Regions from separate parts of the Bacillus sp. 37MA genome, predicted to be linked through region 1. Evidence: riboswitches for the same ligand, from Rfam matches in the RefSeq annotation. Region 1 holds a riboswitch; the other holds the start of a gene.
The links. Region 1 has a riboswitch for cyclic di-GMP ahead of A3M5_RS0105220 (hypothetical protein). Riboswitches for the same ligand answer to the same signal wherever they lie in the genome.
Positions count from the first base shown of each region.

Region 1 (4,221 bases):
GAAACGAGGAAAGTATTAGCCTTTCCTTTTATTTAAATAACTGGCTAGTTGAATATAAAACTGAACGAGATTGACTGGCTGCTGCCGGTCCTTTTTGTATACTTACCTCTTTTAGTTGACAAAATAAGTCCAGGGTGGCTATACACTCGTAAAAGACAAAAAGGGAAAATAGAAAATAATAAGGAGTTGTTCTATTTGAACCAAGATAATGTGAATGCTAGGAAAAAGATTCAAAATACTGTGGATGAATTAAAGAAAAAAGGGATTCCGCCAAGAGCAGCAACATATGCAGCGTCAATGGGTTATTTAAGAGCTTTTAAAAAAGACAAATTATCATAATAAAAATCGCCCGTCTACTCATGACGAGTAGGCGGGCTGTTTGTTATTCTTCTTTTCGAATGAACGGATTCAATCCGACTTTCTCTTTAATGAGAGATATTGAAAAAGAATAGATGATTTAATAAACAAAAATATCATTTCCTTTAATATTTAATTTTTGTTATTTTAACACATACCCTCTATTTTTCTGCACAAGAAATTATTCCGAAAAATAAAAGTAATTAAAAATTTACCCTGCTCACATATATAGTAACTGTACAACAAAAAAGAGTACTCACGGAATCTGTACTCTTTTCTATACGCTCCAAACCTTACTATTAGCTATTTTGACATCGTGCGTAACGACGCTCAACGCTAACTCTGCTTCTATTCAGCTTTTCGGCAATCTCTTTGAAACTTAACCCTTCTTTTTTCCACTTTAAAAGGAGTTCAATTTCTTTTGTTGTCCAACGTTTATATGTCTTTATTTTCTTGTCTGTACTAGTCTGACGAGCTTCATCTATCCAATCTGGTTCAGGAGGCAGGGCATGTTTTTCAATGATACTGAAATCGATTTTCTCTTGGTTTTGTTCAGCCCATTTCCAAAAAGAATGAACGTCAATTAAGTAAAATTTTCGTTTATAACATGTTATACGCGATGTTGATTCAAGTCCATGAAACTGAATCCAATTGTATACTGTTTTTCTGTCCACATTTAACGCTTCAGCTAACTCACTACTAGTTAAGAAGCCCGTAGCGTTTTTAGTGTTCCCCAGGCCCAGTCTCTTTAATTTCAACGAAATAGCTGTCTCACTTCGATTAAGTTGGCTTGCGATGGCTGATAAGGAGCAGTTCCCAACCCGTTTTTCTAAAAAGTAAACATCTTTATCTGTCCATTTTCGTCTCATCCTTATTGCCCTACTCTTTTACCTTCGTAAATGGATTGGAGTCGGCTTTCTGCTTGTTGAAAATCCATCGATAAACTAGTCAAAAAGGCTAACATGTTATCTTCTTCTGAAAGTTTGCTCATCGAACGAAACACATTAGGTTTCTGCTCTTTTATCAATGTCATTATTTCAATAGTAGGTAACATTTTCCCGCGAGCATTTACCCTTAAAAAAGATCGCAAAAACCTTACAAATACTGAAGTCGAATCAAAGTCATCCGGATAGTTTTGTAATAACAAAAAAAACTTTTCAACGTTCATTTTTAATTCATTTTTTTCTCCCCGCATTTTTCACCCTACCTTAAACAGTTATTGATCCAAATACGGGGTTAAAGCCCTATTTGGCAACCTGGCTGTCATAATTCACCAGAACATTAGACCCATGGCTTTGCGTCCTTACCTTTCGATAAGTTTGCCTTTTTCATTAAGAATTTATATACATTAAATCATGTCGAATAATGTCACGTCAACAAAAATAGTAATTATTTCAATTATTAAAGTTCATTTTACTCATTATTTATTAAAGTATATTTACTCATTTATAGGAGACTTATTGGTTCATTTAATAAGAAATTCAGCTATTGTTACTCATTTTATGGGGGAGATACATACCAAAGGTACTCTATAGTCTATTTTACATGTCTTAAATACTGTTGACTGATCGCCGTATAAAAATTGACAACGTTACTGTAATAGAACCATATTCCTATACAATGCAGAAACTTGACTAAACTTCCTTTTCCTGACGACACAAAGTAACCTTTCTTATGAAACAAGAAAAAGGCTGCCGTTTTTCCGATCTTCAATTTTCTGCTCCGCCCGCTCTAAATTCGCCTGGACAGGAGAAATCTCGATCTTTTTGTATAAACTTTTCTAGAATGGGTATACTGTTTTTATACGACGGTTTCCCGTCATATCCCAACCCTATTTTGTCATTTTTCAACTCTTTTACAGTCAGGTATTAACCTGGCTATTTTTTGTTTAAAACTCGACTGCCACTTTGATTTTCATCGGGATTTTCTGCGCCAACCGTGCTATTCTATGTCCTACTTCAATGAGCTCTTTCACCCGATCTTTCGCTTCATCTAGCATTTCAAAACTTTCAATGTTGTATGCACAAAATCCACCTGGAACAATTACAAAATACATGCCAATTCCCCGTTAACAAGTCTATTATCATATCGACTATATCCAGCCGACTTTCTTTGTTGCTTAATTCATTCATATTTTTCATAGCCCCTGTGATGATCCGCCGCCGTGAATAAAAACTGCCACTTCATGCTGTCCGGAAGCCTGGCCGTCATCGATAATTCCTGACATCGAGCTTCCTCCCTTTTTACCTCGCAATCAGAATCCCATTTCTCTTTTCCCTCTGGTGTTTCCATCCCGAAGCTCGTAACTCTAGTATTTCCAACTTGCTCAAATGCCCTACGATAATCGTCTTCTTTTCAAAAGAGCAGATAGCTACCTGCATTGTGTGTATGTCATTTTTAACAAATTTAAAATCTCACCCATGATGTTTGTCCGTTTCCAAATCGCTTCATAGTGCATCTATTATAGTAAACAAGGAGGTGTTTTGGATGTGTCGTCCTATTAGACCAATAATTTGTCCCCCAAAGTGTGTATTTCATGATTCCTACATTAAACGCGAGGTTCCTGTCATTCACCCAATCGTGAATGTTAATCGGCAGCATATTGTTAACGTTCCTCGCCATATTTATCAGCCTGTGACAAGAAACGTCGTCGTAGATCCGGGCTATATGGATCCATCACAATGTCACATGGATCCATCACAAAATTACATGAATCCATCACATAGTCACCGTAATCACTCACATGGCTGTAATCGTTGCAGATAACACTTTTTGATTTTTATAGAACCATTCGTACAAGACTCGGCTCTATTTTTTCATACTATATTTAAAAAGAGGTGATAATTATGAGTTGTGAAAAATCTGGTGGATACGGCTCTAGCTTTGTGCTAATTGTTGTTTTGTTCATTTTGTTAATCATCGTTGGCGCATCTTTCATGGGTGGCGGATACTGACTGCTAGGAAGCAACCTATTATCCGTAAGACCTTTTTGAATTAATCTAGCTTTTGCTTTTGCTTTTGCTTTTGCTTTTGCCTCCTCCCCCTGCTGTAGCCACCTATCTAATATTGAGCGACTGTATGAAGTAAATACAGCCGCTTTTTTTAATTCAATATTTGTGAACGTTTTACGCATCCTGCAACATTTCGCCCCATCCTCATTGCTTCATAGTTTGTTCGAACTGTGACATAAAATGTTTAGTTTTTAACACTATAATGTTTTTCCCCGTTAGGTCTAAGTTATAGAAACACACACTCCGAATGACGATAACGAATAATGGATAAAAAGGGAACCTATTCTTTCTATGCTGCTTTCTTTCTGTTTTTGAAAAAAGCAATGATGAGAAGAAGAATAGGAATGATGACTTGGAACGAGGGTTCGAAATACCGAGAGAAAACCTCCCTCCATTGTTGAACATATTCTATATAATTGCTTGCAGTGACCATGGATGCAAGTAAAATGACTATGCCCATCGGATAAGCAAGACGGGAAGGATGTTTCACATGAAATAAATGAGACGCTCCCATCACCGCCGCATAGAAAGAGATACTTATGTTTAAAAAACCGCCGATCATCACAAATAGGATAAAATAAATATCCAAACGCTCCAAAAATCCGGCTACTTCAATCGACTGGATCGAAGCTAGAGAAGGAAATTGTGCATGTGAAGTAAGATCAACACCGAGAACACTTATGTTACCTGCTGCGACAAGGGCCAATAGAAGGCCACTCATGCCCATTGCCCATAATCCGGTGCGTTTCACTTTTTCATGTTCCTTGACATAAGGAAAGATCATCGCAAAGACGATGATTTGTCCAAATGGGAAGTACAACGTTTGGGTAATAGCGGTTTTGATCACCGGTGA
Region 1 is NZ_KB889752.1:934,890-939,110, reverse strand. It holds gene A3M5_RS25710 (hypothetical protein) at 196-339, shown strand; gene A3M5_RS0105225 (helix-turn-helix domain-containing protein) at 657-1,226, opposite strand; gene A3M5_RS0105220 (hypothetical protein) at 1,229-1,552, opposite strand; cyclic di-GMP riboswitch class I at 1,605-1,691, opposite strand; gene A3M5_RS25195 (hypothetical protein) at 2,246-2,413, opposite strand; gene A3M5_RS24395 (YjcZ family sporulation protein) at 3,204-3,311, shown strand; gene A3M5_RS0105200 (GerAB/ArcD/ProY family transporter) at 3,658-4,221, opposite strand, start outside.

Region 2 (4,221 bases), 690 kb from region 1:
TACCTTCTAACGAAGGATTCACCCCTAGTGGTTTGCACGAAATTGGGTCCCCCACTCCAATGGATTAAGCGGTATTAGGTATGATTCAATATACATATTAAATTGATGATTGCTACTATACTCCCGAAATGAATGTTTGTAAAGAAAAAAATAGATTTCTTTAATTGAAATATATGAACGCAATATTTATGTATATATAATTTTGAATCTCAGGCCTGATATTGAAATTGACAGAACTTACATATTTAATAATTTTTCCATCTCTTCAACTGGTATAGGTAGACTAAAAAGGTAGCCTTGACCTATTTGACATTTTAAATCTTTTAGAACTATTCTCTGTTCTTCGCTTTCAATTCCTTCTGCTACAAGTTTAATGTTTAAATTTTTCCCCATTTCGATCATTGTTTTCACCAATGCACTGGTATTTGAATTCGTTAACATATCGTTAATAAATGTTCGATCAATTTTGATCACGTCAATTGGCAAATGATTAAGAACACTCAATGACGAATAACCTGTTCCAAAATCATCAATTGCTATGTTTACCCCTATCTTTTTTAGTTTATTTATGATGATCCTAGTTTCCATTAAATTTTGCATGAGACTTTCTGTAATTTCTAATTCGAGAAACTCTGGCTGTAACCCTGTTTCTTGTAAAACTTGTTTTACATACTCAAGAAAATCACGACTCCTAAGTTGATAAGTAGATACGTTAACAGCTACTTTAATAGGAGGATAACCCTCCACTTGCCACGTTTTATTTTGTTTACAAGCTGCTCGTAGAACCCATTCCCCTATCGGAATGATAAGACCCGTTTCTTCTGCTATTGGAATAAACTCATTCGGGGAAACTTTTCCTAGTTCGGGGTGGTCCCATCTTAAAAGAGCTTCTATTCCAACCATTTCACTTGTTTTTAAATCAATTTGCGGTTGATAATGTAAATACAGTTCACTTTCTTCAATGGCACGTCTCAGCCCTTCTTCCAACATCATTTTTCGATTTACAGTATCACTAACTACACGATAAAATTGATAGTTGTTCTTGCCACGTTCTTTTGCTAAATACATGGCTTTATCTGCACTTTTAATGATGTCTACCTGATTTTGACCATCGTTAGGGAATATACTAATTCCAATACTCGTCGTTGTAAAAAATTCTTTATTGTTTAAGGTAAATGGTGGAACAAACTCATCAATAATTCGTTGTGCTACTTGCGCCACACTATCTTTATCAATATCTTCAAGTAGAATGATGAATTCATCGCCTCCTTGTCGTGCCACAATATCATCTTCTCTTACACTACGTCTTAACCTTTTGGAAACCTCTATTAGAAGAAGGTCGCCCGTGTGATGCCCCATTGTATCATTTACGATCTTAAATCGATCTAGATCTAAAAACATGATGGCTAGTTCCTTGTTATTTTGCTTACATCGCTCAATTGTTTCGTCAAGACATTCATTAAGCATATAACGGTTCGGTAAACCTGTTAAGTTGTCATATTTAGCCATTTTATTTACTTTATTAAGAGCATTTTGCAACTCTTGTGTTTTATTTTCTACTTGTTTTTCTAAACTTTTTGAAAGAGCATTAAGTTCCTCTAATGCTGTTTCTTTCTGGAACAGTACGATAACCTGTCTAGTAATCACCATAAATATAACAATAAAAAAAGCATACTCTATAAAAACAAAATGATCAAAAGAGTAACAAAACATATAGATTAGAAATGACAAGAGCAATATATACGAAAGAATATCATGGTGCTTAATCTTAGTAAAATATCCCTCTTCATGTATTGATGATTTTTTAATATGTAAAATGTATAGACCAGCAGCCCCTTTTAGTAGCAACGTCAAGTTCCAAAGAGGATTAATCCAACCTCCAATTATGTACGACCCATTGAGAGATTGATAAACATAAATAAAATCAGCAATTATCTGAAAAGTAAAGCCAATTGAAATAAAAGTAAAAATCGTTTTTCTAACATTATTTCTGGTAGTAAAATACAATAAAATAGTAACAAATAGCAACGTAAGGTCAATCACCGGATAGGCAATACCAATTGCATCGGTTAAGAAGTTACCACTTAAATTAAGGAAAACGTTAGATAAAAGCAATTCCCAGATTAAAGAAATTATTACAATCATAAAAATGCTAATATCAAATATGAACCGAGTAATTTCAGTTTTCTTTAAAACTAATTTCAGTTTATAGATTAGAGCAATGATCCAAATCAAATACGCGAGAATCCATAAATAATCATCAAATCCAGGATAAGGAGCGTTTGTTCGCAAAAGTAGATGATAATAACCCGAAATAAGCCAAGCTACACCATAAGGAACCATACCTATTCCTATCAATAGCCAGAAATTACTTTCCTTGTCCTTTTCTTTTTTTAATGAATCATAAGTTTGATACACCCAAATAAAGCTCACTGATACTCCTATAAGTTGCAGAACGAACACGCCTGTTTCTCTGATAATTTCATCGTTTTGAAAGAAATAAATCCAAATATAAGATAACATGATAATGGCTATTATAAAAACCATCACAGGTTGTCGTAGTAATGTAGTCACTTTTTCATACCTCCATATTAAAGGCTATCCCTGAAGGCATAGCTAGACAAATCTCTTTTCTTAAGAATATCAATGAAGAAAAAGAACAATTGGGTTTTGATAAAACAAGATTTAGATCCGTGTACACTTCTTCGTCTTATTAAAAAGATCGTCAATTTAAAATTTGTTTAAGTCTTCCATTACCTTGTTAATTTCAACTACAAAAAACCCACCAAAAAGATTGGTGGGCGCATACAAATAAGGGATATAATCACAAAAAAATGTAAATCGTTCCTTTTTAAATATCTCCAATTCTTTTCGGTAACCCGGCGATCATAGCTTTTAACGGCCTTAGACCCGTAGCTTTGCGTCCTTACCTTTCGATAAGTTTGCCGTTATCGTAGAATTTCCTATTTATAACGTGAAAATAGGAATAATCGTTCTCTTATGTCCCGATTATATTCATTTTTACATAGAGATGCAACTTGATTTTTTTATATAGTTTTTCCTTTAGTGTCGATCTAACTATATACATAATAATCTTATATTCAATACCAAAACCAGTATAATCTACTTTTCTCAGAAGTATTCTTACTACCTACGAGTTTATGGACAAACCTTTCAGGAGTGATAAAGGACATTGGGGAAAACCGAACTGTAGACATAAATTAAAAACCTGCTCGAAAACTTAGTTGAAACAGATCACACATCTTTGAAAAGCGTTGTATTAGGTTCTTTTACTTGAAGAGAAACAAATCGATTGGCCAGTGGAACTTAAAATAATCCATTATTTTCACATGCACCTCGCTTAAGGTTCAACATAAGTTGATATATAGTACCACTACTAGCAAAAAATTTTTAGGAATAGGGGATACTTGATGAGCCATAACTATCTAGATTTATTAGCCTATTTTGGAATTGGTGGAGCGCATCCTGGTGGTTTTCCTTTAACACAACTTCTATTGCAAGATGAAATCATCCATCCATGCAGTTCAGTTTTAGATATTGGCTGTGGAACTGGACAAACAGCAGCTTTTCTAAATCAAAAATATGGTTGTCAAGTGACAGCCGTAGATAATCACCCCATTATGCTTGAAAAAGCAAGAGAACGCTTCAAGAATCAAGAGTCAACAGTACAAGTGATCGAAGGAGATGCACAAAAATTACATTTTAAAGACAATAGTTTTGATTTCATTATAGCGGAATCCGTTATTACGTTTACTACTATTTCTAAGACGTTAAATGAACTATTCAGATTATTAAAAAGGGATGGGCGTATGATCCTTATTGAAATGACAGCGGAAGAGCCACTATCAAGAAAAGTACAAAAAAAAGTGCGCACCCTATACGGCATACACGAAGTTTTGAGTGAAGAGGAGTGGAAAGTGAAACTGCAACAGATCGGATTTACACATATCGACATGATAACCCCCTCTTCTGAACTCATCCAAACGGAAATTACCGATATGAACCCATCGAAGAATCTTAGCGATGAATGGTATGATTTATGGGATAATCACCACTCTTTTATACATCAATCCACTGTCCCTCTTGGCTTTCGTGTGTTTCGTTGTGGCTTCAAATAATTTTTTTATTTCTTCCTAACTAGTCACTTATACGGAAACTTAGATCCAGCGATCAACTCTTCAGACGTTTTGGCATACAATT
Region 2 is NZ_KB889752.1:242,389-246,609, reverse strand. It holds cyclic di-AMP (ydaO/yuaA leader) riboswitch at 1-81, opposite strand, end outside; gene A3M5_RS23555 (putative bifunctional diguanylate cyclase/phosphodiesterase) at 238-2,574, opposite strand; cyclic di-GMP riboswitch class I at 2,871-2,957, opposite strand; gene A3M5_RS0101360 (class I SAM-dependent methyltransferase) at 3,432-4,139, shown strand; gene A3M5_RS0101355 (DUF2268 domain-containing putative Zn-dependent protease) at 4,163-4,221, opposite strand, start outside.
Region 2: it holds a riboswitch for cyclic di-GMP, as region 1 does, so the genes downstream of both, A3M5_RS23555 (putative bifunctional diguanylate cyclase/phosphodiesterase) here and A3M5_RS0105220 (hypothetical protein) in region 1, are expected to answer to the same signal.